Regions from separate parts of the Leisingera sp. SA215 genome, predicted to be linked through region 3. Evidence: riboswitches for the same ligand, from Rfam matches in the RefSeq annotation. Region 3 holds a riboswitch; each other region holds the start of a gene.
What was found. Region 3 has a riboswitch for cobalamin ahead of AC0KW6_RS19135 (TonB-dependent receptor). Riboswitches for the same ligand answer to the same signal wherever they lie in the genome.
Positions count from the first base shown of each region.

Region 1 (7,647 bases), on a different contig from region 3:
GCCCCAGCGACATCGTGCGGGCGGTCTCGGAAGAAAACGCCCAGGTCTCGGCCGGCTCCTTCGGCTCGCTGCCTGCGGTCGAAGGACAGGCGCTGAACGCAACCATTACCGCCCAGTCGCTGCTGACGACACCCGAGGATTTCGAACAGATCGTGGTGCGCGCCGAGACCGATGGCGGTCTGGTGCTGCTGCGCGATGTTGCGCGGGTGGAAATCGGCGCCGAAAGCTACACGACATCGGCCCGTTTCAACGGCTCGCCCACGGCCGGTATGGCGATCCAGCTCGCCTCCGGCGCCAATGCGCTGGACACCGCCGAGCGGGTGAAGGCGCGCCTGGAAGAGGTCTCGCAGTTCTTCCCGGAAGGCGTCGAATATGTGGTCCCCTATGACACCACGCCGTTTGTGAAGATCTCGATCGAAGAGGTGGTGAAAACGCTGTTCGAAGCGATCGTGCTGGTGTTCCTGGTGATGTTCCTGTTCTTGCAGAACCTGCGGGCAACGCTGATCCCGACGCTGGCGGTGCCGGTGGTTCTGCTCGGCACCTTCGGTGTGATGGCGGTCTTCGGCTTTTCCATCAACACGCTGACCATGCTGGCAATGGTGCTGGCGATCGGCCTGCTGGTGGACGACGCCATCGTAGTGGTCGAGAACGTCGAGCGGATCATGGAGGAGGAAGGGCTGGATCCCGTCGAGGCCACGCGCAAGTCGATGGGGCAGATTACCGGCGCACTGATCGGCATTGCGCTGGTTCTGTCCGCGGTGTTTGTGCCGATGGCCTTCTTCGGCGGCTCTACCGGAGTGATCTATCAGCAGTTTGCGATCACCATCGTCTCGGCGATGATGCTGTCGGTGGTGGTGGCGCTGACGCTGACACCCGCCCTGTGCGCCACGATGCTGCGCAAGCCCGACCACGGCGCCCGCAGCCGCGGCGTCTTCGGCCTGTTCAACCGCGCTTTCGACAGGCTGACGCGCGGCTACGGCGCGACGGTCGGCTATGTCATCCGCCGTCCTGTGCGGATCGGACTGATCTACCTGATGATCGGTGCAGTGATGGTCGGCCTGTTCCTGCGCACCCCGACAGGGTTCCTGCCAGAAGAGGATCAGGGCATCCTGTTCACCATGGTGCAGGGGCCGACCGGCAGCACTGCTGAAGCGACCGAAGAGGTGCTGAAACAGCTTGAAACCCATTACCTCGAAACCGAGGCGGAAAACGTCAAATCGCTGTTTACCGTGCGCGGCTTCAGCTTTGCCGGGCAAGGGCAGAACATGGGCCTCGCCTTTGTCAACCTCAAGGACTGGGAAGAGCGCAGCACCCCGGACCGCAGCGTCCAGGCCATTGCAGGGCGCGCTTTCGGGGTGTTTTCCCAGATCCGCGAGGCCTTTGTCTTTCCCATTGTTCCGCCCGCGGTCATTGAGCTGGGCAACGTCAGCGGCTTCGACTTCTATCTGCAAGCCCGCAACGGCCAGCCGCATGAGGAGCTGGTGGCCGCCCGCAACCAGCTGATGGGGCTGGTGGCGCAAAGCGACAAGATCGCCTCGATCCGCCCCAACGGTCTGGAGGATGCGGCCCAGTTCAACCTGAATGTCGACTGGAGCGCGGCCGGCGCCGTGGGGATTTCCGCAACCGACGTGGGTGAGATGCTCTCGGTCGCCTGGGCCGGGCGCTATGTTAACGACTTCCTCGACCGCGGGCGCATCAAACGGGTCTATGTGCAGGGCGACGCCCCCTACCGCATGGTGCCCGAGGACATCGAACAGTGGCGGGTGCGCAACGACACCGGCGGTATGGTTCCGTTCTCGAACTTCTCCAAGGCCAGCTGGCGGTTCGGCCCGCAGGGCCTGTACCGCTACAACGGCGTTGCGGCGATCCAGTTGCAGGGCAGCCCGGCCGCGGGGGTCACCACCGGCGAGGCAATGGCGGAAATCGAAGCGCTGATGGAACAGCTGCCGCCCGGCTTCCAGGCCGAATGGACCGGCCTGTCGCTGGAGGAACGCGAGGCGGGCGATCAGGCCGCGCTTCTGTATGCGCTGTCGCTGGCGGCAGTGTTCCTGTGCCTCGCCGCGCTGTACGAAAGCTGGTCGATCCCCTTTGCGGTAATGCTCGCGATGCCGATCGGTGTTGCCGGCGCCCTGACGGGGGCCTGGCTGGGCGGGTTCGAGAATGGCGTCTATTTCCAGGTGGCCCTGCTCACGGTGATCGGCCTCACCGGCAAGAATGCGATTCTGATCGTGGAATTTGCCCGTGACAAGGTGCAGGCCGGCGAGCCGCTGCTGGCAGCGGTGAAGGACGCATCGCAGCAGCGGTTCCGCCCGATCCTGATGACCTCCATGGCCTTTTCGCTGGGCGTTCTGCCGCTGGTGCTGTCTTCCGGCGCAGGTGCGGGCGGGCGCACGGCGATGGGCTCAGGCGTCATGGGCGGCGTCATCTCCGCGACGGTTCTGGGGGTTGTGTTCGTGCCGCTGTTCTTCGTGGTGATCTACCGGCTGATCCGGGGCCGCAACAGAAAGCCCGTGTAAACAGGCGCAGGAGCGGAGTTGCTGCAGCAGCGCGATATTTAGCTGTCCTGCGGCATTTGAGGGTGGCCCCGGATCAAAAGCTTCCGGCGTCCACAGCGCGTAACCAGACCCGCCGGGATCGTTCAGTCCCGGCGGACAAATGGCATCCTGATGACGTGCTGATCCGGACGTTGCTGCGCCAAAAGTGACAGGGATTCCCTTCGCGATTTCTGACGGTTGGATCCGACGCATGTCGAAGCCTTCTCCGCCCAGCTACCGCAGGGCAGACTGGCCGGCCTGCAATGCCTCCCTGTACAGACGCGGTTCGTTAACAGTCTGGTTCGGTCACGCCATGAACTGGAATACGAAAAAGTCCGGCGAGCGTGGTCGGTCTGAAACCTGCGCGGATGCTGCGATCCGAACTTGCATCATGTTGAATGTGGTTTTCGGCCTGCCGCTTCGCCAGACAGTTCGACTGGCCGAGAGGCTGTTTCAGATGGCCGGACTCACTGGCCCATGCCGGATTTCTCGCCGCCACGCCGCCGCAACGGGCGCCCTTGGAAAGGGGGGGCTATGGCAGCAGTATCAGCCGGGTCGCTCCCCCCGTGCCCTCCGCCACGCCGCGCAGCTGCCGCAAGGGCAGACCCATCACCTCTCCCTTCCCATCTGTGCTGCCCGGCCTGGTTCGACGCTGGCAGCTTCTTTCTGAGCTGTGCAAGTTTCACCGGATTTGGCCGCGCCCCGGCATAGCGATGCACAAGACAGTCCAGCATTTTCTCTTCTTGGCCCCGGCCGCACCGGGTCCGGACTGGCTGGCGGAACCGGCGAAAGGGATGCCCCCGCCGGCGGGTCGAGGCACCGCAGCCCCAGTCGCGGCCCATGCCCAGAAACTGAACGGGAAACGCTGCAAGATGATCCGCCGCATCGCTCAGTGGAGTGCCCCTGAAGCCTCCGGCGAGGAAATCCGCAGGCTGCTCCTCAGCTGCAGCAAACAGCATTGGCGCTCGCGCTGTTTGCAATGCCGTTCCGCCCCTGACGGCGGCGGGTCAGCACCGCCGCAGCAGGTAGATGTCCATGATCCAGCCGTGCTCGGCCCGTGCCTTGGTGCGGGTTTCAATGATCTGGGCCGCAACCTCCGCCAGCGGGCCCGCTATGGAAATCTGGTTCTCCATGCCGGCATAGGCGGTCCAGAAGATCTCGATCCCCTGCGCCGCAATGGATTGAAACGAGCATTCCCCGTCCAGCATGATCACCAGCGTATCGGCACTGTCCGGCCAGCCGTTTTCCCGCAAGCGCCGCCCGGTGGTGATGGTGAACGGCGCGCCGATTTCATTGATCGGGATCGCGTGGGCCGCAGTCAGCGCCTGAACCGAGGTGATGCCAGGGATCACCGTCAGCTTGATCTCCGCCAGCGTCTTCAGCCGCTCGGCAATCCGCATGGTGCTGTCGTACAGCGACGGATCGCCCCAGACCAGAAACCCGGCCTTGCCGCCCGCGGGCAGGTTTCCGGTGATGTTCTGCCACCAGATTTCCGCGATGGCGTCGTGCCAGTCGTCCACCCGCTTGCGGTAGCTTTTGGTGGCCTCGTCGCGCACGGGCAGGGCGAATTCGACGATCTTCGGCCCATTGCCCTTGATCGCCCGGTCGCAGATCGCGCGCCTGAGGCCGGCCAGATCGTCCTTTCCCGCGCCCTTGTTGGGGATCAGGATCAGGTCCTGCGCGTTCAGCGCGTCGATTGCCTGCAGCGTCATGTGCTGCGGGTTGCCGGTGCCGATGCCGATCAGGCAAAGCTCAATCATGACGGGGCCTTTCACATGAAAACACGGCCCCCTATGGAGCCGTGCCGGAGTTCTTGCAAGCCTGCAGTTGCGGTCAGGAGCCGTCGCCGTCAGCGGGCGCGGTGGTTTTGGCTTCAACCGGTTCGCCTGCAACCAGCAGCCGGCTGTGGCTGTTGGTGTTCAGCGACACTTTCACCTCGGCGCCGTCCGGCAGCGACGGGATGTGCATCCAGCCGGCATAGAGGCGGGAGATTTTTTCGCCGTTCACATAGACATGCGCATGGCCTTCGCCGGGCACGTCAGCGGCAGAGGCGTGTTCAGGCGCAAAGCGGAAGTTCTGCGGTGTCGCCTGCAGGTTCCATCCGGCCATCGGGTCCTTGATCAGCCGGATCGCAACGCTGGGCGCGTCGCCGCCGGCGGGCAGGTCGACCGCAGCAGAATGATCATGGGCCATGGCTTCTGCCGCGGATTTGCCATGGTGGGCCGGGTCGCCGTGGTCATGACCGTCAAAGGTGACGCCATTGCCGGCGGCAATCACAAAACCGGCGCCGCCGCCGAAGATCAGGCCAATGGCAAAAAGAGCAAGGGAGCGGGGCATCGTGTTATCCTCGGAAAAAGACTGTCCCCGCCGGTTCTGGCCGGCGGGGGGCAGATCAGGCGGGATCAGGCTGCGGCGGCTGCGCGCTTGCCTTCAACCTGCCAGAAATAGCCGGCGAAGCTGCCCAATAGCACCCAGGCGGCCATGCCGATGCCAAAGGCACGGGCGGCAAACAGCGCGCCGATCTCGGTCGGCACCGGGCCCGAGAAGGTCTCCGGCTCAGGCGCGCCAACGATATGCGGACCCATCAGCAGCAGGGCTGCGATCAGGATGCTCACCAGGTTGCCGCCAAAGGCGATCAGCCACATGGCGACACCGGCCGCAGCCACTGTCACGGCCCACCAGATCTGGCGCACGCCGACGTCAGCGGCGGCGACACCCGGCACTTCCGGCGCCAGCGACAGGCCCGGTGCAAAGTGGAAGGTGATGAACCCCGCCAGACCCCACAACAGGCCGGTGCGCGCGTTGATCTCATGCCCCTGGCGCTCGGCCACAGACATCAGCGCCGCCATCACAAGCGCATAACCGGTATAGGTCAGCATGGTGAAGATAATGCTCAGGCCATCGCGCACCGGCTCGGCAAACAGGCCGGGCAGGGCAGGATGGGCGGTGACCGGGTCAGCGCCGAAATGCACCAGCGCGCCGCTCTCATACAGCTCGGCGTGGAGCAGCACGGGCTGCACGAAATAAAGCTGCAGCAGGGCGGTAATCAACCCTGCTGCAGCGCCAGCGAACAAGCCGCTGGTCAGAATGCGGCTGAACATGGCCTTAGTGGCAGGGGAAGCCGGTGGCGTGGCGCACGTCATGCGCGGCGTCATGCAGGGCAGATGCCTGAACATGGCCGGTCAGCGTGATGATCCCCAGCCCCAGAACCACGGCAAACAGAGCCGGAAGTACACTGGTGCCGGCAGCAGAAGCCTTAAGCGTATTGGTCGTCATTTGTAGTCCTCCCTACCGTCACACCCGACGGTATAAGTTGCGTCCGTTACACGGCCGGTCTCCTGACTCGCGGGTCGCTGCTGCCTTCCTCCTTCCCGGCGCCTTCACGCCAGTGGATATTGGAAGGCCGCTCGCCGCTCACAGTCGCGGGGGCGGTTGAGGCTTCGGTGCCGCGATTTGGTCCACCGTCCTCATTCCCGTTTCAGTCCCAGTGCTTAGGCACTATCAGACACCGTATCGGATTGTTCTGCCCTGCGGGGATGCGTCCGGTCAAGGAAGAATCCGCCAGGTTTGCGCTCTGCAGCGTCATGCGGGGCAAGTTTCACGGCACAGGTGAGCTGCCGCAGCTGCAGGCGGAAATTTCAAATTTTCCGGCCAAAATGCCGCGCCGGGTTGTTGCCGCCGCCCGCTGCAGGCGGGCTACTCCAAATCCGCCGGGATCCGGGCAATCGCCTTGAACCGCAATTTTCCCAGCGGCCGGGCATCGGCGAAATTGCCATCCCGGCTGCCCTCATACATCCGCAGGAAGGTCAGCACATCCGGCAGATCCTTCGCCGTGACCTTGCCGAACAGATAGGCGGTCTTGCCGCATTGGCGCACCGCCAGCGTCTGCGGCTGTTTGCAGCCGGACATGCAATCCACCTGCTGCAGCTGCGCCTTTACCCCCGATGCCTCCAGCGCGGCACGGACCTGCCCGAACAGGGCAGGGTCCGCGCCGCGGCAGGTGCGGCACAGGGTGACCGTGGGCAGACTCATGCGCCGGGCAGGTCCGGCTCCGCCAGCGGACCGTACAGGATCAGCACCGGCGCGGTGGTTTCCATCTCCCGCAGCAGGCGGGGCAACTCGCCTACGGTATGGCGGTGCAGCGACTGTTCCGGGGTTGAAACCCCCAGCGCCACCAGTGCGGGTGTGCTCTCCGGCAGGCCGGCCTCCATCAGCTTTTCAGACAGGCCCGCGAAGGTGCGCTTGCCCATGTAGACAACCGTTGTTGCCTCTGCGTCCGCCAGCGCCGCGATGTTCAGATTGTCCGGCAGGCCGCCGGTCACATCATGGCCGGTGATATATTGCAGCCGCCGCGCGGTCAGCCGCCGGGTCAGCGGAATATTCGCCGCCGCCGCTGCCGCCGAGGCCGCGGTCACGCCGGGCACGATCTCAAACTTGATGCCGGCGCTGCGCAGGGCTGTCATCTCTTCCTCAAGCCGCCCGAACACGCCTGAGTCGCCCGACTTCAGCCGCACCACATTAAGGCCGGAGGAGGCATAATCCACCAAGAGCCGGCTCACATGGTCCTGTTTGGGCGAGGGACGGCCCGCCCGCTTGCCGACGCCGACCAGATCGGCGTCCTCACGAGCGTGGTTCAGGATCGGCCCCGAGGACAGATCGTCAAACAGCACCGCATCCGCCGCCTCCAGCCGCTTGACGGCCTTGACCGTCAGCAGCTCCGGGTCGCCGGGGCCGGAGGACACAAAGCTGACAAAGCCGCTCATGCCTGCTCTCCGGTGATCAGGTGGAAAAACGTGCCGGTGACATGGCCCTTGACCGAGCCGGTCTCGGGCACCGGCCCGCCATCGGCGTCCATGACATTGGCCAAGGGCGCGTCGGGTTCTTCCAGAATGGTGGAGTAGTGGAACTCATGGCCGCGCAAAGCTGTGCCGGCCGCAAACCCCGGCATGTCCGCCTGCAGAATGGCGCGGCGGTAGCCGAGGTGGAACTTGCGCTTCTCATAGGAGGTCACCAGCCCCAGCAGCCCGGCCATCCGGTGCCGGTTGCCGTCCTTGTCGATCAGCGCTTCGCCCAGGGCCATGTAGCCGCCGCATTCGCCATGCACCGGTTTGGT
Region 1 is NZ_JBVVXU010000019.1:43,370-51,016, forward strand. It holds gene AC0KW6_RS17115 (efflux RND transporter permease subunit) at 1-2,516, shown strand, start outside; gene AC0KW6_RS17120 (transposase) at 2,746-3,204, shown strand; gene cobF (precorrin-6A synthase (deacetylating)) at 3,542-4,294, opposite strand; gene AC0KW6_RS17130 (hypothetical protein) at 4,368-4,871, opposite strand; gene AC0KW6_RS17135 (CbtA family protein) at 4,937-5,635, opposite strand; gene AC0KW6_RS17140 (CbtB domain-containing protein) at 5,640-5,810, opposite strand; cobalamin riboswitch at 5,846-6,060, opposite strand; gene AC0KW6_RS17145 (DUF1636 family protein) at 6,231-6,566, opposite strand; gene cobA (uroporphyrinogen-III C-methyltransferase) at 6,563-7,297, opposite strand; gene AC0KW6_RS17155 (cobyrinate a,c-diamide synthase) at 7,294-7,647, opposite strand, start outside.
Region 1: it holds a riboswitch for cobalamin, as region 3 does, so the genes downstream of both, AC0KW6_RS17140 (CbtB domain-containing protein) here and AC0KW6_RS19135 (TonB-dependent receptor) in region 3, are expected to answer to the same signal.

Region 2 (7,647 bases), on a different contig from region 3:
GGTTTGACGATGCGCTGATCGGGGAGATGATTGCGACGGCGGAACAGACCGGCGATGTGACCCGCAATCCGGTGCATCTGGAGCATGAGGTCTTTGAGCAGTCGAACTTCTGGACCGCGCATTTCGGCGGGCTTTATGTGTTCCAGGACGTTGAGCATCCGGCAGTGATTGCCAGCGGCGCCAAGCCCGAAGGCGTACCGCTGCGCCACGTGTTCGGGCTGGATGAGCGCAATGCGATTGCCCGGTTCCTGGAGCTGAACCAACTGGCCGAGCCGGTGATCCGGGCGCGCGGCGTCGATGGTGCGGCGATCCTGCGGCAGAAGATGGGGTTTCTGGCAGTGAGCGTGCTGACGGGCAAGGGCAGGGATCTGTCGGGCCTGTCGCGCGCGGACCTGCGGCGGATGGCGGCGCGGCATGCGGAGGAACTGCCGGCGGAGTTCGAGGGGCTGGCGGCGCTGGTGCGCTGGGCGGAGGGCGGTGGTAAGTGGCCGAAGATCACCTCGGACCATCCGGCCTATTTCTATTCCCTGCGGGCATCGGATACGCCCTGCCGCGATCTCGTGAACATGCTGCTGGCGGAGCTGTGCCCGCATGATTTCCGCCAGATGTTCATCTGCCACAAGGAGCTGTTTTACCATCAGTACCGGGGCTGGCCGGAGACGAAAAAGGCCTATGCAGCGGAGTTCCTGGCGCGGGAGTACGCGGTGGACAAGGCCGGAGCGCGCGCCGCACTGTTCGGGCATGAGCCGGATATGGACGGGCACACACCTGCGCTGCCGCGGGTGCGGCGCAAAGGGATGGTCGAGCGGGTCGGCCCCTGGGGCGCGGTGAACCGGGTGAGGGGGCGATAGAGATGTTCGGGTTTATCCGCCTGATCCTGATCCTGCTGGCGGGGCTGACCGTGGCTTACGGCGCGGTCTCGCTTTATTCGCGCGAAGTGCGGCGGGCGAAGCTCAAGCGCCGCTGGAAAGAGAAGGGGTTGACCGGCGACCGCAGCGCCTTCATCCAGCGGGGGCTGAAACAATATGACCGCTCGTTCCGGCGCAAGCTGATCCTGCTGGTTTATATCATTCCGCTAGGGGCGATCGCGCTTCTGGTCTATGTCATCAACTTCATGTGAGGTGCAGCAGATGCGTTTCATCAAATGGGCTTTTCTGATCACCATCTGGGTGCTGTTCGGCGCCTTTCTGCATTACACGCTGCCGCAGTACGATGTGGTGCGCATCGTCAACACCTATGAGGAGCGGCAGGAGCTGAACGACTGGACCAAACTCTTCTGGTCCAAGCCGGACGGCCAGTCCGCCGAGTTGATCAACCGCGATGTGCAGTTCATCCAGGCGGTGCGCCCCAACGGCCGCAACATGGTCTACCGAAATGAGGATACCGGCTGGAACTGGCCGCCCTATTTCAAGTTCGACACCGCGAACCTGTATACCGATGCCAATGACAGCATCTCGACCAAGGCGAACCCGGAATGGGTGGCGGTGATGCATTACGGCTGGCGCAACGAGTTCCTGTCGGTTTTTCCCAACGCCGTGACGATTAACCCGGTGGCGGGGCCGGAGGACAAGCCGGCCAACTGGTTCTCGATCATTGTGCTGGTGCTGCTGGCGGCGCTGTTCTGGGCCATCTATGTGCGCTGGCGCCGCTTCCGCCAAGCCCGCATAGACCCGATGCTGGAGGAGGTCGAGGACAGCCTATATGCGGCGGGCGATGCAATCGCCGAGCGCAAGGGGCGGTTCCGGCGCTGGCTGGACAGCTGGAAATCGAAGTAAGACAGGGCCGCGGAAACGCGGCCTTTTTCAGGTGCGGCGGAGCCTGGCGGAGAGCGCTGTGCAGATTCGCCGGAAACGGCCTGAATCAGCTGCTGACAGGTAGGGTTTTTGCCGCTTTTTGCATGCAGAGCGCATTTTGCGGCATTGGGCAGGTTCGTCTGGTGGCCGGTAATGAACCTGCATGTCTCATTCTGGTTTCGCCGGGTCGGTTTTGTTTCCCATGGCGGGAAATTTTTAGGGCAATACCGCGGATAGCAAGGTGCCGTCCTTCGGGGCGGAGAATTGGGAAGCTGGTGAAACCCCGGCACTGCCCCCGCAACGGTGACCCCGGGCAAGGCATGGCAATGACCACTGAGGCAGGTGCCTCGGGAAGGTGCCAGGCCCCGCCGCCTAAAGGCCCCGGGACAGTCCGGAAACCAGCCTTGCCCTGAAAAACGTCAACCGCGGGCGGCGGCGGGGCGGTTGCGGGCGCGTGGCCTGCAATCTCTCTTCACCTGCCCGCACCCAGCCAACCCGCCGCGGGGTTGCGGCAAAGGAGAGAAGCAGATGCTTCACGATAGCGAGATTCTGGCCAAGCTGATGGCCCGGCAGAAAAACTACTCTCTGGAACAGGCGTTCTATACCGATCCAGGCGTTCTGGATCTGGACTTGCGGCAGATCTTCTACCGCGAGTGGCTGTTTGCCATTCCCGCCTGCGAAGTGCCGAAGCCGGGCAACTATGTGACCCATCAGGTGGGGGCTTATAACGTCATCATCGTGCGCGGCACCGATGGCGAAGTGCGTGCCTTCCACAATGCCTGCCGCCATCGCGGTTCGGTTGTGTGCAAGGCCAAGAAGGGCAATTCGCCCAAGCTGGTCTGCCCCTACCACCAGTGGACCTACGAGCTGGACGGCTCGCTGTTGTGGGCGCGCGACATGGGGCCGGATTTCGATGCCTCCAAACATGGGCTGAAGCCGGTGCATTGCCGGGATCTGGCCGGTCTGATCTATATCTGCCTGGCCGATGAGGCGCCGGATTTCGATGCGTTCGCCGAGGCCGCCCGCCCCTACTTGGAGCCGCATGATCTGGGCAATGCCAAGATTGCCTATGAAAGCTCGATCATCGAGAACGGCAACTGGAAGCTGGTCTGGGAGAACAACCGCGAGTGCTATCACTGCGGCGGCAACCACCCGTCACTGTGCCGGACCTTCCCGGAAGATCCTTCGGTCACCGGGGTGGAAGGCGGTGAAACCCCGCCGCACCTGCAGAAGCATTTCGACCGGATCGAAGCCGCAGGCTGCCCGGCGCAATTCCGGATGGATGCGCGCGGACAGCACCGGCTGGCGCGAATGCCGCTGAACGAGGGCGCCGAGAGCTATACCATGGATGGCAAGGCTGCGGTCGCCAAACCGCTGGGACGGGTGCCCTTTGCCGATGCCGGCACGCTGCTGAAGTTCCACTACCCAACCACCTGGAACCACTTCCTGCCGGATCATTCCCTTGTCTTCCGGGTGAACCCGATCAGCGCGACCGAGACCGAAGTGACCACCAAGTGGCTGGTGCACAAGGACGCGGTTGAGGGCCAGGACTATGACATCAAGCGCCTGACAGAAGTCTGGATGGCCACCAACGATGAGGACCGCATTGTGGTCGAGGACAACCAGCGCGGCATCAACTCGCCCGCCTACCAGCCCGGACCCTATTCCGAAGTGCAGGAAAGCGGCGTCATTCAGTTCTCCAACTGGTATGCTGAGCACCTGACCCGCGCCCTGACCGGCCGCCACCTGATCGCGGCGGAGTAAGCCCATGGGACTGCAGGCTAATTTCGAGTCGCTGGACGAAACCCTGGCGTGGAAGGACGACGAGATGCTGGAATGCGTCTCTGTTGTGCCGGAAGCGCCGAACACCGCCACCTTCAGCTTCCGCGCGCCTTCCGGCGCGTGGTTCAAATACCAGCCGGGCCAGTTCCTGACGCTGGAACTGCCGGTGCCGGGCGGGACCGTCTGGCGCACCTACACGATCAGTTCCTCGCCGTCGCGGCCGCTGTCGATCTCGGTGACGGTGAAGGCGCAAGCGGACAGCATCGGCACCCGTTGGATGCTGGACAACCTGCGCCCCGGCAGGATGCTGAAAGCCTCGGGGCCTGCGGGGCTGTTCACCCTGCCCAAGCGCCCGAACGGCAAGTTCCTGTTCATCTCCGCAGGCTCCGGCATCACGCCAAGCCTGTCGATGACCCAGTATCTGTTCGACCGCGGCCAGTCGCCCGACATCAGCTTTATCAACTGCGCCAAGCGCCCGAGCGAGATCATCGCGCGGCGCCAGCTGGAAGGCATGGCGGCACGGGTGCCCGGCCTCAAGCTGAACTTTGTGGTGGAAGAGGACGATCCCTATCAGGTCTGGACCGGCTACCGCGGACAGCTGAACCAGATCATGCTGGGCCTGATTGCCGGCGACTATCTGGAGCGCGAAGTCTACTGCTGCGGGCCGGATCCGTTCATGCAGGCGGTGCGCGACATGCTCAACGGCCTGGGCTTCGACATGGAGAACTACAACCAGGAAAGCTTTGGTGCCCCGGTTGAGACTGCAGCCGATGCGCCCGAGATCGACGACGTGGTGCCGGAAGAGACCGCAGCGGCAGAGATCAGCTTTGCGGCCTCCGGTGTTATGGCGGCCTGCACCGAAACAGATACGGTGCTGGCGGTGGCCAAGGCTTCGGGGCTCAACATCCCGTCGGGCTGCACCTTTGGCATCTGCGGCACCTGCAAGGTCAAGAAGACCGCGGGCGAAGTGCATATGGTGCACAACGGCGGCATCTCGGAGGAAGACGTGGAGGCAGGTTACATCCTGGCCTGCTGCTCCAACCCGATTGGCCGGGTCGAGGTCGATATCTAAAGAACAAGGGCGCGCGCCGGGACTGGCGCGCGCCCTTTTGCCTGTTCGGCCCGATCAGGCTTCCATGGCCAGCTTGTGCACATGGGCTTCGTTGATCTGATGGCCTTCAGCGCCGAGGATACCGGGGCGGGCGTGGCGGTAGAGCGAGCGCCAAAAGGGCTGGATCACGGTGCCGTCGTCGCGCATGAACTGTGTGAAGGGTCTCGGGCTGCGTCTCATGGCCCGCAACTTCAATCGCCGAGCCGCCGTGGTTCAGGTCCGCGCTGCGGTGCTGAATCGTTTCACCGCTTCCGGCATACCAATCGCAAAGGCTGTAGGATTACTGTGTCCGGGGAAAGGGGAAATGCGGCTCCCTTCAGATTTGCGCTACAACGCCTTCGACTGGATCGCTGAACACCTGGCGGATTTTGCGGGGAAGCAGAGCGGTTTAGCCGGCTGAGCGGGGCTTCCCGTGCCAAAGCTGGGGATAAAGTGATTGACGGCGCGCCTGTGACTTGATCCAAGGCCGCCATGCCGCAAACTTCCTTTTGACACAGGACGACCAAACCATGACATCCAGCAACCGGATTGCCCTTTCCAGCGACCATGCCGCCATTGAGCTGCGTAAAGCTGTCGCTGCACATATCGAGGCGCAGGGCTGGGAGGTGGCCGACATCGGGCCGCAGACACCGGAAAGCACGCATTATCCTGAGCACGGCGCAGCCGCGGCGCGGCTTGTCGCCTCTGGCGAGTGCCTGCTGGGTATTGTTCTGTGCGGCACCGGCCAGGGAATTATGATGGCCGCGAACAAGGTCAAAGGCATCCGTTGCGGTGTCTGCGCCGATACGTTTTCGGCCGGCATGATCCGCGCCCATAACGACGCCAACATGCTGTCCATCGGCGCGCGTGTCGTGGGCGAAGGCCTGGCGCTGGACATTGTGGATGCATTCCTGAACGCGAGCTTTGAGGGCGGCCGCCATGCAACACGGGTGGACATGATCAAAGCGCTGGAAGACTGACGCTAACCCCCGATGTCAGGGCGGCGGCGAAGACCTGCTGCCGCCTGCCGCTGCGCGGGTCCGGTGCATCTCCGGCCTGTCCCGCACTTTGGGCCTTTCTGCGTGCCCGCCCGCCGGGGTGCTGCTCGGCTCAATCTGCAAACAGGTAGCGGGCACCGGCAATCTGCATGGCTTTCTCCTCGGTCAGACCCAGGAAGCGGCGGAGCTGGTCTGCGTTCTCCTCCGGGCTGTTGGTTTCCCGTATCTGGAACAGCTGGCTGAACCCGGCATCGCGGATGCGGTCGATTTCATACAGGATGTCGTTGCGGATTGTCGGCAGCAGACGCTCGAGGGTCAATTGCGGTGTGCGTTCACCCGCCAGCCCGACCCGCTGCGCGTGGCCGGTCAGATAATCATCGCTGAACTCGCATTCGATCTGCAGGAAACGGGTCGAGGAACGGTCGGAATGGAAATCATTCATCAGATCGACGGCGCCGGGATCCAGGCAGATGAGCAGCTGATCGGAATCGTAGTATTCGAACAGCATCCGCATCAGCGCACGACGGTGGCGGGTGCGCTTCATCAGCGCAGCCTGGATGCCGCCGAGATCGGGCAGCGGTGTGTCTTCTTCGTTGAACAGATATTCGATGGCCGGGATATTGGTCACCTGGCGGATCTGCTCCAGCAGCCGCTTGGCCACGTGCCATTTCTTGCAGATCACGATCAGCAGCTCGCGCTCACGCCCCAGCGAGCTTTCAGTCTCCCAGAACCGCGGTGCGAACCGGCGTCCGATCCGGCCCCGCTGGGACAGGAATTTGTACAGGCTGCGCCCCTCGTTAGAGATCTGGAAGTCGACGCCCTGCGCTGCATAAAGCCGCCCAAGCCGCGACTTCAGCTCTGTCGCTTCCGGGCTGATCTTGCGGGCGAACAAAAAGTTCTGGCTTAGCAGCAGGTCGTAATGGTCATTGTGGAAATTCACTGGCATCCCGTAATCGGTGAACATCAGGAAGGTAAGGGTGCGGGGCTCGATCTCGCCTTCCGGGATCAGGTGGCGCACCAGAGTCTGAAAGAAGGTTTCATCCGGGATCCAGGTGGTGCGGAAGAACCGCATCACATCGCGGCGTTTGCGGGTGAAATCCAGGATCCACTCCACCGTGCGGCGGCGCAGGCACCACCACTGGCTGCCGATCTGAACCTGGATATCTGCCGGCACCTCGCGCTGCAGTCCCAGGTGTTTCTGCAGCCGATGGCTCCAGTCGAACAACTGCTTGTGCTTACGCTCGTTGAAGAAGTGTCGGTAGATCAGCCGGTCCTCCTTCATGCCGGTCTTGATCCAGTCGCTGTCAAAGAAATCGAAGCTTTCGATGAAATCCTTGTCATGCTGGTCGAGGAAGCGGTGGGCGTATTCTGCCGTTTTCACCGCCATGCAATCGCCCGACAGCATGTAGAAATGAGTGGCGCGGGGAAACTCCTCCACCGCGCTGCGCAGCGCGTGCAGCGTCGCCTCGACCAGCGACCATTCCCCCCAGCCGCATTTGATCCGCTTTCTGGCAAAGGTCACATTGGGGTTGTCCGCCAGCTCAGCCCGGATCGACTGGTAGTCTTCCGGCGCCGCCCGCCCGTCAAAGTGGATCGCCATGTAATCGCCGGCCGCAGTCAGCCGCTCAGCCTGCTGGATGATCGACCCGGGGTCCTTATGGCAGAGCAGAATATATGCGATTTTTGCCATGATGCGGACGGATTGCCTTGTTTTGCCTGATTGTTTCCCTTGATAAGCGGGCTTAAGGCACGAATAAACCAGATAGTTCCCGTTTCGGTAAACATATGCGAATACTGCCGGGACCAAGGCAAGAATTAATAAGAGGGCAGCGGATGGGGTTCCCCGGCACCTGGATGACGGAAAGTGAAAGTGTGGTCTACCGGGTGGTGCCGAAATGCGCCTGCTCGACAATCGGGCAGATCCTTTATTACTCCGATCACGGGGCGTTCTTTGACGGCGATATCCACGACGCCAAAGAGGGCC
Region 2 is NZ_JBVVXU010000010.1:145,714-153,360, forward strand. It holds gene AC0KW6_RS13000 (DUF6638 family protein) at 1-851, shown strand, start outside; gene AC0KW6_RS13005 (hypothetical protein) at 854-1,120, shown strand; gene AC0KW6_RS13010 (DUF1523 family protein) at 1,131-1,775, shown strand; cobalamin riboswitch at 2,016-2,214, shown strand; gene AC0KW6_RS13015 (aromatic ring-hydroxylating oxygenase subunit alpha) at 2,322-3,557, shown strand; gene AC0KW6_RS13020 (FAD-binding oxidoreductase) at 3,562-4,647, shown strand; gene AC0KW6_RS13025 (hypothetical protein) at 4,702-4,866, opposite strand; partial or broken gene AC0KW6_RS13030 (IS5/IS1182 family transposase) at 4,826-4,966, shown strand; gene rpiB (ribose 5-phosphate isomerase B) at 5,196-5,645, shown strand; gene AC0KW6_RS13040 (DUF5928 domain-containing protein) at 5,776-7,353, opposite strand; gene AC0KW6_RS13045 (sulfotransferase family protein) at 7,497-7,647, shown strand, end outside.
Region 2: it holds a riboswitch for cobalamin, as region 3 does, so the genes downstream of both, AC0KW6_RS13015 (aromatic ring-hydroxylating oxygenase subunit alpha) here and AC0KW6_RS19135 (TonB-dependent receptor) in region 3, are expected to answer to the same signal.

Region 3 (7,647 bases):
GAGGCAGCGACGAACAGGCGGGTGGCACTGTCCTAGATGTCGCGGCGGATGCGGCCGATCACCGCCTCGAACCAAGTGAGTGCGGCGGATGCCGGAATTGCCACCGCCATGCCGGCCTTTCCGTGCGACCTGGCGCCGATAAGCGCCAGGGTGATTGCCGAAAGTGCCGCGATTGCCCAGATGGAGGGGCCGCCATCACGCAGAAACTTCAGCGCCTTGCCGGACGCCCGGCTGGCCAACCCAGCCCGTTCTTCCGGGCGGCTGAGCAGCGCGGCCTGAGCGAGGCTGTCTTCAGCACCGGCCCCGGCCTTGACGTTCTCCTGAGGCGTGAAGACTTGCGGTGTCGTTTGCGGGTGGAGCGTTGCGGCCGCCGACAGTTCAGAAGAAACGGCTTTCGCTATCCCCGGATGGAGGACGAATTGAACTTTCTGCTGCGCGGACCCCGGTGGTAAGCTGCGGCACCGGTACTGCAAGTGTTTCCTGCGCTGCGGCGAACGAAGTGGTCAGAAATAGGGCGGCAAGGGCAGTCCGGGCGCGGATGGTCATGATTGGCTTCAACAAGCGGCGGTATAGCTTTGTCCGGGGGCTGGTTTGCCGTGCTGCAGCGCCGCGTGCAAGCGGTACACGCTGGCCAGGCCGCAGGCAAACCGCAGGAATTGGCGGGGGCGTCCGGTGCGCGCGGCCAGAGCGCGGCGCTGCTAGGTTGTGCCTGCCGCGGCGGCGCAGTTTGGTGAGAGTTTCCTGCAAGGTTGTCCTTCACCTCTGCCTCCGGCAGTGGAAGCAGCCGCACCAGCGCTTACCCCAGGCTGAGCGGGATTATATGGTTTGCTTCAAACCGGATGAACCGCACGTCATCGCAGGTGTCCCGTCTCCGAATGGGCTGGGTTTGATGCTGAAAACCATCGGGTTGAATGCATAGGGGCGGCTGCGCTTTGTGCCGGGCAAAATTGACAATGCCCAGCCGTTAAGGAACCCGTTTCAAACCAAAGGGCCCTGCACCCGCAATACGCCCTGATCCATGTGCGCGGCGATGCGGTAGGTCTGTGCCAACCGGTCAGGCGTCAAAATGCTCTCTGTCTTGCCCTGTGCAACAATCCGGCCCTGATCCATGACGCTCACACGGTCGCAATAGCGGGCCGCAATGGAAAGATCGTGCAAAGAGGCCAGAACTGTCTTGCCCCGGCGCTTCACCTCGTCCAGCAAGATAAGCTGATAATGCAGGTCCAGATGGTTGGTCGGCTCGTCAAGTACATAGAGCTCCGGGTCGCGGGCAAGCAACTGGGCCATGAAGGCCCGTTGCAGCTCGCCGCCTGACAAATGCTCTGCCGGGCGGTTTGCAATATCTGATAATCCGGCGATTTCCAGCGCTTCGCCGATCCGGTGGCGGCCGTTGCGGCTGCTGTTTAGTCCGATTTCCACGATGTCGCGCAGGCGCAGCCCGTTGAGAAGCCCCCCTCCCTGCACCAACACTCCCACCATCTGTGCCCAGTCCAATCGCGGCCAATTGTCCTGCTGCCGCCCCATCAGACGAATGCGTCCCGCGCTGGGTCGGGCGTCGAAATAGAGCAGACGCAGAAGAGAAGTCTTTCCTGCACCGTTCGCTCCCAGAAGGCCATGAAATTCGCCCTTCACCACCGCGAGGGAGGCGTCATGGACGATTGTCGTATCCCCTCCGGCAACCGAAACCCGGTCTAACTGCAAGAACGTGTCAGACCGCACGGCGCGCCCTCCTCAGAATCAGGATAAAGGGCGGCGCTGCGAACAGGGCCATCAGCACCCCCAGCGGCAATTCTTCCGGAGCCAGAAGTGTTCGGCACAAAAGATCGACGATGACCAGCGTCAACGCTCCCAGCACCGTGGCCAGGGGCAACAGAACCCGATGCCGCGCCCCTGCCAGGAGGCGCGCCAAATGGGGCAGGATCAGCCCGACAAATCCGACAATTCCGGCAACCGAAACCGCCAGTCCTGTCAACAGAACAGTTCCCGTAAACACCAGCACGCGCAGCCGGTCCACCCTGACACCAAGAGCCAGCGCCCTTTGATCTCCCAGCAGCATGGCATCCAGGGACGGGGCGTAACGGAAAGCCGGGACTGCGATCAGGCCAAACCCGGCGACCAGCACCGGAATGTCCGCCCAGTCTGCGCCTGCGGCTGAGCCCATCAGCCACCCCAACGCACTGCGGCTTGCGTGCGGGTCGCCGATGTACAGAAAAAAGGAGGTCACTGACTGAAACATCAGCGAAATCGCAACACCTGCCAATATGACAATATTGGGGTCCAAGCTATGCCCCCGCCGGACCGACAGCAGCAAGGTCATGGCAAAGGCAACCCCGGCGCCAAGAAAGGAAATCACCGGAACACCTATCATCTGCACCACCCCTTCCGGCAGCCAGATCAACGCGGCGACTGCAGCAGCAGAGGCCCCCGACGACAACCCCATGATATAGGGGTCGGCCATCGGATTGCGCAGGGTTGACTGCATCAGCACTCCGGCCAGCGCAAGCATCGCTCCAATCAGCGCCACCGCCAGCACACGCGGTACCCGCCATTGCCAGATGATCAGCGACACCCCGCGGGGCGCATCGTCAGACCGGGTCAAAACATGCAGCCGTTCGGCCCAGCTCAACTCGGCTGTGCCCCACAGGATCCCGGCAAGCATCGACAGAAACAACAACGCAACACCTAAACTCAAAGCCGCAGAAGAAGACGGTTGCATCAATCCAACGCTTCCAACTCGGCATTCAGCCGTTCGACACCTTCCAGGAATCTTGCTCCAAGCACCGTGTTGGAGAAGCTGACGGTGGCAAAGCGCCCGTTTCTGACGGCATCCAGCTGCGACAGAACCGGATCCGCCTCCATGTGGGCGCGCTTCTCGGCGGCGCTGGACCAGGTGGCATCAATCAGGACAATAACGTCCGGGTTCCGGGCCATGACAGTCTCCCAGCCAACCTCTGCCCAGGCACCGTTGATGTCCTCTGTAATGCTGGAGAGACCAGCACTTCTGGCCAGCAATGCAGGGCTGCCGCAACATCCGATGGTGTAGGGAGACGTTTTGCCGTTGCTGTAGAAAAAGGCAGTCATGTCGCGGTCACTCCCCGCGTCCGCCACTGCTTCGAGGCGGGCAGACAGGTTCGCAAGCAGTGCCTTTGCCCGGTCTTCCACCCGAAAGAGCCTGCCGATCGTTTCGATATCCGTCAGCAACGGCTGCACGGTCAGCGGCACATCTCCGGGATGATGCAGGCTGCAGGCGGCGTCAGAAAGATAGGTTCCGATTCCCAGCGCCTGCCACTCGGCTGCACTGCCAAGGTTGCTTTTGTCAAATGCAGAGGCAAACCCAGCAAACAGGAAGTCAGGCTCTGATGCGAGGACAACTTCACGGGCCGGGTATTTTTCTGCCAGCACCGGGATACGCTGATAGGCGCTCTGCCATTGCAGCGGCATCCTGTCATCCAAGTAGGCGGTGCCCGCCAAGCGGTCCTCCAAGCCAAGCGCCAGCATGATTTCCGTGGCTTGTTGATTCAGCGTGACAGCCCGAGCCGGCGCCGTGTCATAACTAAAGCTGCCGTAACAGCTGGCAATCTCGACAGGGGCAGCATGAACCACGCCCAACTGCCCCAGAACAGCGGCGGCGAGAGGCAACAAGAATTGTCGCAAATCAGTCTCCCGAAGTGAAAAAGTGATGTTCGTGCAGGATCTCGCCAGCCACCAGTGCGCGGCTGACAAAATCGCGGACTGCGTCCACGTTCGGCAGCTGATACCAATGCCCCTCAGGGTAATGGATAAGCGACGGCCCGCGGTTACAGGGAAACTGGCACCCGGTCGATGTGACTAAGCATTCTGCGGAAAGCCCGGCGCGGGCCACCTCCAGCTTCAGCATTCCGACAAGCGAGGGCGCATCCTGCAAGTGGCAGCGCGGCCCAGTGCAAACCAGCAGATGGTGCCGGAAACTGGGCGGCTTGTCCCAGCCTTTCCCCTTTTCGCCCGACGGGCAAACAGCAATTGGGGTCAACTGGACATCCGGCTGCGCGGCCCGCTGCAAAAGGGCTGCATCCCCCTGAACCGGCGCAGCGAAGAACAATTCGGGCAGGTCGCCGTCACGGCGCGCCAGCCATGCCCCGGCGGCCTTGGGCAGCCAGCGTTCAAGGCTTTGGGAAAAGGGCAGCCCAATTGGGTACAGCTCAATATGCTGTGCGCCGGCATTGCACAGGGTGTCAAGCGCCTCCCACAGCCCCGGACCCTTGGCTTCCAGCCGGATGACCTCGGCCCTGCAGGGCGCATGCTCCAGCAGACCGCAAGCCAGAGCGCCAAACCGCGCCTGGCTGACGTATTGGGCAGAAACCAGATAGAGAACGGCTCGCGCCGCGCTGGATCTGGCACCGGTGCTGTTTCCGTGCTCGCGCGCTTCTTCGCAACTAGAAGCAAGCGTCATCGGCCGCAACCGCCCCGATTTGGTTCCTGCACCTTCCCTAGGGCGGCCTCCCGGGCACAACACAGCCAGACACACTGGCCCGCGGGGCCGAACAATCTGGTCATCAGTCCTCCTCGGGCACCCCGCCCGCCAGTTTACAGTTTGTGATGGCAGGTCTCCTGACTCGCGGGTCGCAGCTTGCCGTCCCTTCCCGGAGCCGCAGGCTCCAGTGGTTTGACGGGTCGCTCTCCGCTTACAGTTGCGGGGGCAGTCGCGGCATTGGCGCCTGTTGGCTACACCTCACCGCATTCCCTATTATCCCCAAGCTTCGCTTTTGCCGGGAACCATCGGGCGGTAAAGGACACAGTTCTGCCAAGATGGTCAAGAACAAAACCATCCCTTCCGCAGACATATTGCGCACCATTTGACTGTGATGAGACGCCAAGAGGCCTGCAACTATAAAGAGCATGGCAAATTCCCCGGAGCCCAAGCATTGCCTTCCGTATGATCAGCCGGTTTGCTTTGAATTGAAAAAAATCATTGACATGTCATAGGTCTATTCATACGCACCCTGCGACGGTTTCCAATTGGGAATTAAATGGGAACGCAGTTCGGGCTGTTGACAGCCTCACTCTGCGGCTGTCCCCGCAACTGTAGGCGGAAAGCCAATGCCAACAGCCACTGGGCAGGCTCGCCCGGGAAGGCGGCAATTGGCGCTGATCCGTGAGCCAGGAGACCTGCCGTCAGATATTGTCACGTGTGAATGCGTCGGGCGGGGTGTCCTGGTGAGACAAACTTTCGGTTCCTGCATCCGGGAAACGGGAGTGTCGTTTTTACGGTGACGGTGTAACAACGCTGGAGCCTAATTGTGCGTACTCCTGATTTTAAACCTGCCGCGCTCTGCGTGATGCCGGTCACCTTGTCTCTCGGTTTTTCCAGGCCATCATGCTTCCTGACGTTTGCTGCCTCTGCCATGCTTGTCAGTGCTCCAATTCCTGCGGCAGCGCAGGAATTGGAGCAGGAACCTGTTCAACTGGAACCCATCTCGGTCAAGAAGCAATTTTTGGAACCGGGCCTTGACCTCGAATTGCCGTCAAATGCGGGCAGCCGCCTAGGGCTGAGTTCCCGGGAAACCCCGGCCAGCGTGCAGGTGATCAGCGAAGACACCATTCGCCAGCGCAGTCAGCGTGATGTCAATCAGGCGATTGTCCAAAACGGAACCGGAATCAGCTTCAATGGCCGCCCCAGCAATGGCGGAACAACGCTCAGCATGCGAGGCTTCAGCGGGCACAGTTCCGTCACCCGGTTGTATGATGGCACCCGGCTGTACCCGGCTCCAGGCACCATATCCTTTCCGTTCGATACTTGGAATGTTGACAGCATTGAGGTGCTCAACGGTCCTGCTTCAGTTCTTTACGGCGAAGGCGGGGTAGGGGGCGCAATCAATATCATTCCCAAAAAACCGCTGACTGACACCACGCGCAACGAACTGCGCACCACCGTTGGCACAAATGGCCAGCTTGGGCTGGCGTTAGGCAGTGCGGGCCCGATTTCTGACAGGCTGGCCTACAGCTTCGATGTCAGCCGCACGCGTTCGGACGGACGGGTTGACGGGGACGATCCCTCCAGCCTGGCTGTTTCGGCCGCACTGCGCTGGCAGGCAACCAATACCTTGGCGCTGTCGCTGTCGCATGACTATGGCGACAACACGCCAAGCATTTATTTCGGCACCCCGCTGAAAGACGGCCGCATCGACGAGGGTGTACGTGAACGCAACTACAACGCCGAGGATGCGCTGGTCCGGTTCAAGGACCGCTATACCCAACTGCGTGCAGAATGGACGCCATCCAGAAATTTGACTGTGTCCAGCAACAGCTACTATCTGACCAGCAAGCGCGACTGGCGCAATATCGAGGATTATACGTACCAGCCTGGGACCGGAGATGTTGCACGGAAATGGTACATCGCCGTCAATCACGATCTCGAACAAGCCGGTAACCGCACCGCGGTGACCTTTGACAGTCTCTTAGGGGGCATCAATACCTCAACCACGGTCGGGGCCGAGGTGAATCGCATCACCTACAAAAACACTAACAACTCTCCATACGCGGGCAGTTCGGTGGTGGACTATCAGCATCCTGTTTCCGGCAGCTTTGGCCCGCATTCGCTGGTGACTACAGCCGACCTGACGACAGATCAGCAGGCAGTGTTTGCCGACAGCCGCCTGGAGATAAATGATCAGTGGTCAATTGTCGGCGGCCTGCGCTATGACCATCTGCGCGTTAGACGGGTAGATCCTGCGTTTACCAAGAAATTCAATTCGCTCAACTGGCGGATCGGCACGGTTTACAATCCTCTGCCGGACATGGCGATCTATGCGCAATACTCCCGCGCGGCGGAACCCATCGGAAGCGTGCTGTCCCTCTCTGAGAGCCAGAGCCAACTGGAATTGACCAAGGCCCGCCAGCAGGAAATCGGAGTCAAGTTCAGCTTTCTGGACGGACGCGGGAACGCAACTCTATCTGCCTACAATATTGTCAAGAACGACCTGTTGGCCAGAGATCCCGCTGATCCGTCGATTGTCCGCCAGATCGGCCAGCAAAGCAGCAAGGGCATCGAATTTGCCACGGGCTTGGATATCTCGCCGGTCTTCCGCATCGATGTGAACGGCGCGCTGATTTCGCCTGAGTATGATAATTACATCCAATCCGGCGGGGATCTGTCCGGAAACCGTCCCGCACTCGTACCGCGCCGCGTTGCAAACATCTGGGCGCAGTGGGAATTTTCCCAAAACTGGACTGCCCGCGCCGGGGCGCATTACGTCGGCGAGGTGTTCACGGACAGCGCCAATAGCTCAACCCTTCCGGCCTATACAGTTTTGAATGCGGGTCTGCAGTGGCGTCCTAGGGAAAACATTTCCCTGGACTTCAGCGTCTACAATGCTGCCGACCGGCTGTATGCAACCTCTGGCAGCTCGAACCAATGGCTGCTGGCGCCGCCCCGCAGCGCAACGATTGACCTTCACATCACATTCTAGACCATTTGGCCATTTCAAAGCCGGCAAGCCCCAAAAATGCTTTGTTGGGCAATTCAGGTGAAGAGATTGCTGCTCTTTAGCTGGCTCAAGCTTCGATTATCCAGGTTCCAACCCGTGTCGGCAGGCGATCCTTCGTGTGCCGGCCGGCGACAGGCTGCCGCATGGCACGATCATGTGGAAATGAGGATGAGGGATCAGTGGC
Region 3 is NZ_JBVVXU010000024.1:57,691-65,337, forward strand. It holds gene AC0KW6_RS19105 (hypothetical protein) at 33-239, opposite strand; gene AC0KW6_RS19110 (hypothetical protein) at 379-546, opposite strand; gene AC0KW6_RS19115 (ABC transporter ATP-binding protein) at 979-1,719, opposite strand; gene AC0KW6_RS19120 (FecCD family ABC transporter permease) at 1,709-2,692, opposite strand; gene AC0KW6_RS19125 (ABC transporter substrate-binding protein) at 2,716-3,642, opposite strand; gene AC0KW6_RS19130 ((2Fe-2S) ferredoxin domain-containing protein) at 3,656-4,429, opposite strand; cobalamin riboswitch at 4,561-4,772, opposite strand; cobalamin riboswitch at 4,969-5,167, shown strand; gene AC0KW6_RS19135 (TonB-dependent receptor) at 5,277-7,445, shown strand; gene AC0KW6_RS19140 (hypothetical protein) at 7,542-7,619, opposite strand; gene AC0KW6_RS19145 (hypothetical protein) at 7,632-7,647, shown strand, end outside.

Region 4 (7,647 bases), on a different contig from region 3:
CGCCTGCTTTTTTGTGGTCATGTACGGTCTCTTTGCGCATTTGCTGAGCGTCTACACACCGCGTGAAATTCTGTTCTGACCGCTGGAATGCGGATCGGAACCCTAAGGGAAGAGAAGAAGATGCAGACCGGCGGCTCACCCATGCACATCATGACCCCCGACGAGGTCAAGGCGATGCGGGCCGCCCGCGAACAGGCGCTCAAGGAACCTCTGGCCGGGCTCTGATCCCGCGCGCCCTGGCCGAAACTCTCCGGGGCAGCGTCCCTGCCCCGGACAATCAATCAAGGTAAGACATGACCGCTCAGGACGCACTCGCCTCCGGCATCGCCGAGGTGGAACAGATCGTGGCGCGCGCACGCACCGTCCACCGCACTCAGTCCTGCGGCACTCCTGCGGTGGCGGTGGGCGCCGGCAATGTGACCGTGATCATGGGCGAAACCGCGGACCTGGCCGATGCGGCGGCCATCGGCGGCGCCTTTACCAATGGCATGCCGTTTTCCCTGTCGATGGGCTGCGGCAACTGGGGCGGCAATTCGGTCGGCACCAACCTCAACTGGCGCCACTTTGTGCAAACCACCAAAATCCTGCGCGAAATCCCGCCCCGCGAACCGGCACTAAGCGGCATCTTTTCCGCTTACTGGGCAGAGGCAGGTGAAAGATGCAACCGCCTAAGGGAACTGTTCGCGACTGGCTGAACAAACGCGCCGGGGACGGCGGCACCGGTTTTGTCTTCCCAGATGGCGCGCCGGACCATTCGTGGCCCGAACTGCGCTGCACCGCCGAGGCCAGCGCCCGCTCACTGGCCGCGGTCAAGATCCGCGATGGCTCCAGCCTGACGCCGCTGGAGCTGATCGGAATCTGCCGCTCCATGCTGGGCCGGTTCAAATCGCCGGACGAGATCCACATCCTGCCGGATCTGCCCAAGGGGCCGTCAGGAAAGATCCAGCGCAACAACATCCTTGCAGAGCTCCCCGGCGGCTGAGCTTCGTAAGGGCCGTCATCCGCCAGTTCACATGAAGGTCAGCCCTTTTGACCCAATGTTTCGCGCGCGAAACATCCGGTCAGCATTGCTGACCGGTTCGCCGCGCTGCGGCGCGGCGCCGGGCCCAACGGGCGCCGGCTGACCGTCAGGGCATCCGGCAACGGGCGGGAGTGTCCGGTTGCACAGGTGTCAGCGCAGATGAAAGGACAGGAACGGCTCTGCCTCTTGCGCGTCACGGATCCAGCGGGCCGCGATCCCGAAGATCTCCGCAACCGTGTCCGGGTTCAACGCCTGCTGCGGCGGGCCCAGCGCCACCAGGCGTCCGCCCGACAGCACCGCCACCCGGTCGCATGTCAGCGCTTGGTTCAGATCGTGCAGCGCCACCACGGTGGTCACCTTCAGGTTCCGGATGCAGTTCAGGATCGACAGCTGATGGTGAATATCCAGATGGTTTGTCGGCTCGTCCAGCAGCAGCAGCCCGGGCCGCTGCGCAAGCGCGCGGGCGATGTGCAGCCGCTGCCGCTCGCCGCCGGACAAGGTGGTCCATTCGCGGCTGGCAAAAGCTTCCATTTCCACTGTCTTCAGCGCGTTATCCACATGCAGGCTGTCTTCGCCGCTCCAGGGTCTCAAGGCTGACAGCCAGGGTGTCCGCCCCAGTTCCACCACCGAGCGCGCGGTGATGCGCTCCGCGGTGTCGGCCTGCTGTTCAACAATCGCGGTCCGCTGGGCAACCTCTCTGCGCGTCAGCTGCGCCAAGGGTTTCTCTGCCAGCAGAACCGCCCCCTGCGAGGGGCGCACCAGTCCCGCCAGAAGCCGCATCAGAGTGGATTTCCCGGACCCGTTCGGGCCGACCAGCGCCAGCGTCTCTCCCGGCTCCACCACCAATGAGACATCTGACAGCAGCGGCCTGCCGCGGATGGAATAAGACAGGCTGCGGGCTTCGATCTTCATCGCGCAGCCCTTCTTCCGCGCACCAGGATCACCGCAAAAGACGGTGCGCCGATCAGCGCCGTGACCACCCCGATGGGCAGCACCTGACCGGGGATGATAATGCGGGACACGATGTCGGCGCCGATCAGGAACACCGCCCCGGTCAGCGCTGCGGCAGGCATCAGCCTGCGGTGGCCGGGCCCGACCAGGAACCGCGCCGCATGGGGAATGACCAGGCCGACAAAACCGATGGACCCGACAATCGACACCATCACGGCAGTGGTCAGCGCGGTGGCACAGATCAAAATGACCTGCACCCGCCGCACCGGGATGCCCAGCGACGCCGCGGAGTCGGTGCCAAAGGTGAAGGCATCCAGCGCCCGCGCGTGAAACCGGCAGATGACCCAGCCGGCCAATGCCAGCGGCACCGCCAGCCACACATCCGGCCAGCGCACCCCGCTCATATTTCCCATCAGCCAGAACATGATGCCGCGGGCCTGATCCGCATTGGCGGATTTGGCGATGATAAAGGCGGTCAGCGCGTTGAACAGCTGCGATCCGGCGATGCCTGCCAGCACGATCTGCGCCGCCGCCGCCCGGCTGCCGCCTGCCCCGGCGGCCCGGGCCAGAATGGCCACGAAGCCAAACGCCAGCAGCGCCCCGTTGAAGGCGCCAAAGGACAGCGACAGCGCGCCGCCGCCCAGCCCTGCGATGGTGACAGCCACCGCCCCGGTCGAGGCGCCGGCCGAAATGCCAAGTATGTAAGGATCCGCCAGCGCATTGCGCAGCAGCGCCTGCAGCACCACGCCCGCCACCGCCAGCGCCGCGCCGCAGGCCCCCGCCACCAGTGCCCGCGGCAGCCGGTAGCTCCAGATGATGCCCTGGTCCACCGGGTCCACAGGCAGGCCTGCACCGGCCAGCTTGTTGGCCAGAACAGACAGCACCAGGTCCGGCGCAAGCGGGGTTTCCCCGATCATTGCGCCAGCCAGGACCGCCGCAATCAGTACAGGCAAGGCCAGGCAGGCCCCCTTGAGGCCCTGCCATGTGATTGCGGCGGCTGCGCTCACTGGTTGCTGCCGATCACGCTGAGTTCGGCAGCCAGATCTTCCAGCGCCGGAATGGCGCGGATGGTGGCATCCATCCCCTGGGCGTCCATCACCACAATGCGGTTATTCCTGACCGCATCCATCTGGCTCGCCACCGGGTCCTGGCGCAGGAACTCCAGCTTTTTCTCGTAGTCGTCCGCGGCAAAGCGGCGGCGGTCCATGCGCGCGATGACGATCACCGTGGGGTTGGCCTTGGCGATGGTTTCCCAGCCGACGGTCGGCCATTCCTCGTCGGTTTCGATGACGTTGCGCAGGCCAAGCTGCTGCATCATGTAACCCGGCGCGCCTTTCTGACCGGCGACAAAGGGATCGCTTTCCATTTCCGGCGAGGAGAACCAGAACAATGCGGAGGCGTCTTCCAGCGCAACCTCCTGCGCCTTGGCAACCGCCGCGGCCTCGCGGGCCTTGTAATCGGCAACCAGCGCGGCGCCCTTATCTGCTTCGCCGAAGATTGCCGCCAGCTCCTCGATGCCCCGATACAGGCTGCCGGTGGTGAACATCCGGGTGCGGGTGCCGTCGCCGCCGGTGGTGTTGTCCTTGCCGGCGCAATCGGCGGGCATCACATAGGTCGGAATGCCCAGATCATGGAACTGCTCACGCTGAGCCACGACGCCTTCGGGGCCGACATGCCATTCATACTGCGCCGCCACCAGGCCGGGACGTTTGGCCACCACGCTTTCAAAGCTGGGATCATTGTCGGCCAGCCGCTCGATCTTGTCGTTCAGCTCAGCGTATTCCGGCAGGACGTCGTTGAACCAGACCGAGGTGCCCAGCACCTTGCCGCCCAGCCCCAGCGCATAAAGCACTTCGGTCGCCGCCTGGCCAACCGTCACCGCAGACGCCGCCGGCGCCTCGAAAGTGACCGACTGGCCGCAGTTTTCAATTGTGAGCGGAAAGGATTCACCGGCAGCAGCACTATGTGCCGCAAGGATGAAGGACAGGCCGATCAGACCGGAACGCAGAAACATGATTTTCGATCTCCTAGTGTCAAGGACCGGAGAACGGGTGAAAGGGCATTGACCGGTAAGGCTGAGGGCCTGGCCCCCGCTTGCGGCACCGGAAAGCGGCGGCGCATCCTACCGGCAACCTCCCCGGACAACCCCGCCCGGTGTGTTTCGGTTATCACCGGCAGGTCTCCTGACTGGCGGGTCAATGACTGTGCCGTCTTCCCGGACCATTCCGGCCCAGTGACGCCATGGCACAGCTCTCGCCGCCTACAGTTGCGGGGGCAGTTCCGTTTGGTGCCGGCAGGCACCGCGGATTCCCTCTTAGCCCTTTCGGGACCGGTCAGGCGCGGGTAGCGCATCACCTCCGTTGCGGCAAGGAAAAGTTTCGCTGCGGCCGGAATTCCCCGACCCGCGCGCCGCCGCTCTGCCTCCGGTTTCAGCCCGGCCGCCCGGACCCGAGCGGGCCCGGGCCCCGGATCGGATCAGACCGCGTGCCAAAGCTGGAACAGCAGCCCCGCGGAAAAGGCGCCGGTGAGCGATAAGCCGAGGTACAGCGCAAAGACCTGCGGACGGGCCAGCGCCCAGACGGCCATAGCCGCGGGGATCGAGGTCACACCCCCGGCCACCAGAAAGGCGAGGCCCGCCCCCGGTGCCATGCCCTGCTCGATCAGCCCGCCGACCAACGGCAGCGCCGCATAGCCGTTCAGATAGGCAGGGACACCAACCAGTGTTGCTGTGATGATCGGCAGCACCCCCTCACCGCCTAGGGCGGAGGTCACGGTCTCGGCCGGGATCCAGGCCAGCATCAGGCTTTCCAGAATGAAGGCCAGCAGCAGCCACTTGGCCAGGAACAGCGTCGTGGTCCAGGCGGTTCCGGCAAATTTCGCCCGGCGCTCTGCCTCGCTCCAGAAGCGCCAGACCACCGGCTTGGGCGCGCGCATTTTCGCCCCGCCGCAGCCGCCGTTTCCGACACCGTCGCGCAACGCGTCCTGCAAGGCGCCGCCCTGGTTCAGCAAATGGACAACCAAGCCGCCAAAAAGGCCAAGGCCAACCGCGGCGCCAGTCTTGGCCACCGCGAATTCAATGCCCAGAACGCCGGCAGTCAGAAAGAACATCGAGGGATCCATGATCGGCGACGCCAGCCAGAAGGCCATGACGGCGGACAACGGCACCCCCATAGCCAGCAGTGCTGCGATGAGCGGGATCACTCCGCAAGAGCAGAACGGCGACAGCCCGCCCGCCAGGGCGCCAAGCGCAATCATCAGAAGCGGTTTACCGGTGAAAGCCTTTGCAACCAGATTGTCCGCGCCAGTGGCGCCGGCCCAGGCCGCGACGGCAATGGAGAACAGAAGATAGGGGGCCGTATGCGCCAGCGCAGCTCCGGCAAAGACAGCACTTTCTGCAGATTGTGCCGGATCGAAAATGACCAGCAGCAGCAGGATTGCGGCAGAGGCCAGCCAGACCCGCTGCTCTTGCAAGAACCGCCAGACGGATGCGCCTGGTCTCGGAGGAAGGTTGGTTACGTTTGTCATTTCCATATCACCAGATTTATAGTTGTTTCAAGTCGAAGTGGACGGCTTTCCGCCTCATGCGCTCTCCTCTCTGACAGTCAGGGTCACACCTGTGCAGCATTCGGATGTCAGGAAATTCACCACGCCCTGGATGACGGGGTAATCGACCCGGTTGAACACTTCACGGCCGCGCTTTTCCTGCACGACCAGCCCGGCATCCACCAGTGCCGACAGATGATGCGCCAGGGTGGAGGGCGCCAAGCCCAGATGCCCGGCGATCTCGCCGACCCGCAACCCGTCCTCCCCGGCTTTCACCAGCAGGCGGAAGATGGCCAAACGGGCATCGTGGCCAAGGGCAGCAAGGGCGCGGGCGTTGTGGCTTGATATCGTCATGACGCTAAAATAACCACAAATCCGGTTATGTCAAGATGTCGCCCGGCATGAGACACCAAGCCAAGCTGCCCGGCCGCAGGGCGCCTTGCCCCTAAAGTTGCGGCATTGCCCGGGAATTCCAGCCGAATGCCGCAAATGGGTGGCAATTACCCGCAGCAAACGCAGGTTCTGCCTCCCCCCTGCCCGCCACTGTCCAGCAGCATCAGGCCAGGCCCCAAGCCACGGCCTGACGGCTGGTTTGCGCGGCTTAGCTGTTGGGCCGCACGCGGGCTGCGGTTTTGTTGGCAAAGGCCTCCAGCCGTTCGCGCGCCGCTGGCTGGGTGTTGACAACACCAGCCACGACAGCCTCGGCATAGGCCGCATCCATGCCCGACATGTTGTTCAAATGGCTGATCGCCGAACAGATGGCATAATTGGTCAGCGGCAGGTTCTGCGCGACCTTGTCGGCAAGCTCGACCGCCTTTTCGAAACTGGACCCTTCGGTGATATATTGCGCCAGCCCCAGATCGACGGCTTCCTGCCCCTGATACACCCGGCCTGTCAGGATCATGTCAATCATCCGGTATTTGCCGATCATGTCGGAAACCCGGATGGTGGCGCCGCCGCCGGTGAAGATGCCGCGCTGGCCTTCGGGAAGCGCGAAATAAGTGGTCTGATCCATCACCCGGACATGGGCTGCGCTGGCCAGTTCCAGCCCGCCGCCGACAACGGCCCCCTGAAGCGCGGCGATGATCGGGACCCCGCCGTACTCCATCTTGTTGAAGGCTTCGTGCCAGCGCAGGCAGACATGCATGAAGTCATCCGGGCTGCGGTCTTCCTTCCAATGCTCCACCAGATCAAGGCCGGCGCAGAAATGGTCGCCTGCGCCTGCCAGCACCACGGCCTTGACGCCATTGCCGCGCGCAGCGCTGAAAAAGCGGATCAGCTCTTCGATCGTGGCGGCATCCAGCGCATTGCGCTTGGACGGCCGGTTGAGCGTAACAATGCAGACGCCATTGTCCCTTTGTTCAAGGGCGAGCTTTTCGTAGGAGTGCGAACTGGCTTCTTGCGGCATTGTTCCGACCTTTTCCTTATTGTCCGGCACCGATCCGTGCCATGAATTTCCGTTGTTCAGTTTTCAAACCCTGCATCGAACAGGCTTTCGCTGCCGTCGATGACCCGGGCGCTTTCCGTTCCGCATTCCACAAGAACATGCTGCGCGTAAAACACTGCGGTGGCGATTTTCTGCGTCATGAAGGCTGTATCTTCACCCTGTTCCAGCTTGGCTTCGGCAGCCAGGACAGACCTGCCCAGCTGCCAGCCCGCGGCAAGATTGCCTGCCAGCATCAGAAAGGGAACACTGCCGGCATATGCCGCATTCGGATGGTCGGGCGCGGTCTTCAGAAGCCAGGCAAGGCTGGCCTCAAAGGCGCGGCGCGCCTGCCGCAGCCGGTCCGCAACCAGCTGTGCCTTTGCGCTGCCCTTGCGCAGCTCCGCCTCAGCCGCTGAGACCATTCCGGCAAAGCGGCGGGCGGTCTTGCCGCCGTCCCGCAGCACTTTGCGGCCCAGCAGATCATTGGCCTGGATCGCCGTCGTGCCTTCGTAGATCGGCAGGATCCTGGCATCCCGGTAAAACTGCGCCACCCCGGTTTCCTCGATGAAACCCATGCCGCCGTGAACCTGCAGGCCCATTGAGGCGACCTCCACGGACCGTTCCGTGCAGCACCCCTTGACCAGCGGAACGAGGAATTCGGCCATCTCCGCCGCCTCGCGGGCCGTTCCGGCCTCGGCGTGCTGGG
Region 4 is NZ_JBVVXU010000022.1:13,038-20,684, reverse strand. It holds partial or broken gene AC0KW6_RS18255 (tripartite tricarboxylate transporter TctB family protein) at 1-79, shown strand, start outside; gene AC0KW6_RS18250 (hypothetical protein) at 88-225, shown strand; partial or broken gene AC0KW6_RS18245 (hypothetical protein) at 450-695, shown strand; gene AC0KW6_RS18240 (AMP-binding enzyme) at 659-982, shown strand; partial or broken gene AC0KW6_RS18235 (ABC transporter ATP-binding protein) at 1,423-1,933, opposite strand; gene AC0KW6_RS18230 (FecCD family ABC transporter permease) at 1,930-2,979, opposite strand; gene AC0KW6_RS18225 (ABC transporter substrate-binding protein) at 2,976-3,986, opposite strand; cobalamin riboswitch at 4,129-4,321, opposite strand; gene AC0KW6_RS18220 (permease) at 4,448-5,497, opposite strand; gene AC0KW6_RS18215 (ArsR/SmtB family transcription factor) at 5,552-5,869, opposite strand; gene dmdD (methylthioacryloyl-CoA hydratase) at 6,117-6,923, opposite strand; gene AC0KW6_RS18205 (acyl-CoA dehydrogenase) at 6,980-7,647, opposite strand, start outside.
Region 4: it holds a riboswitch for cobalamin, as region 3 does, so the genes downstream of both, AC0KW6_RS18225 (ABC transporter substrate-binding protein) here and AC0KW6_RS19135 (TonB-dependent receptor) in region 3, are expected to answer to the same signal.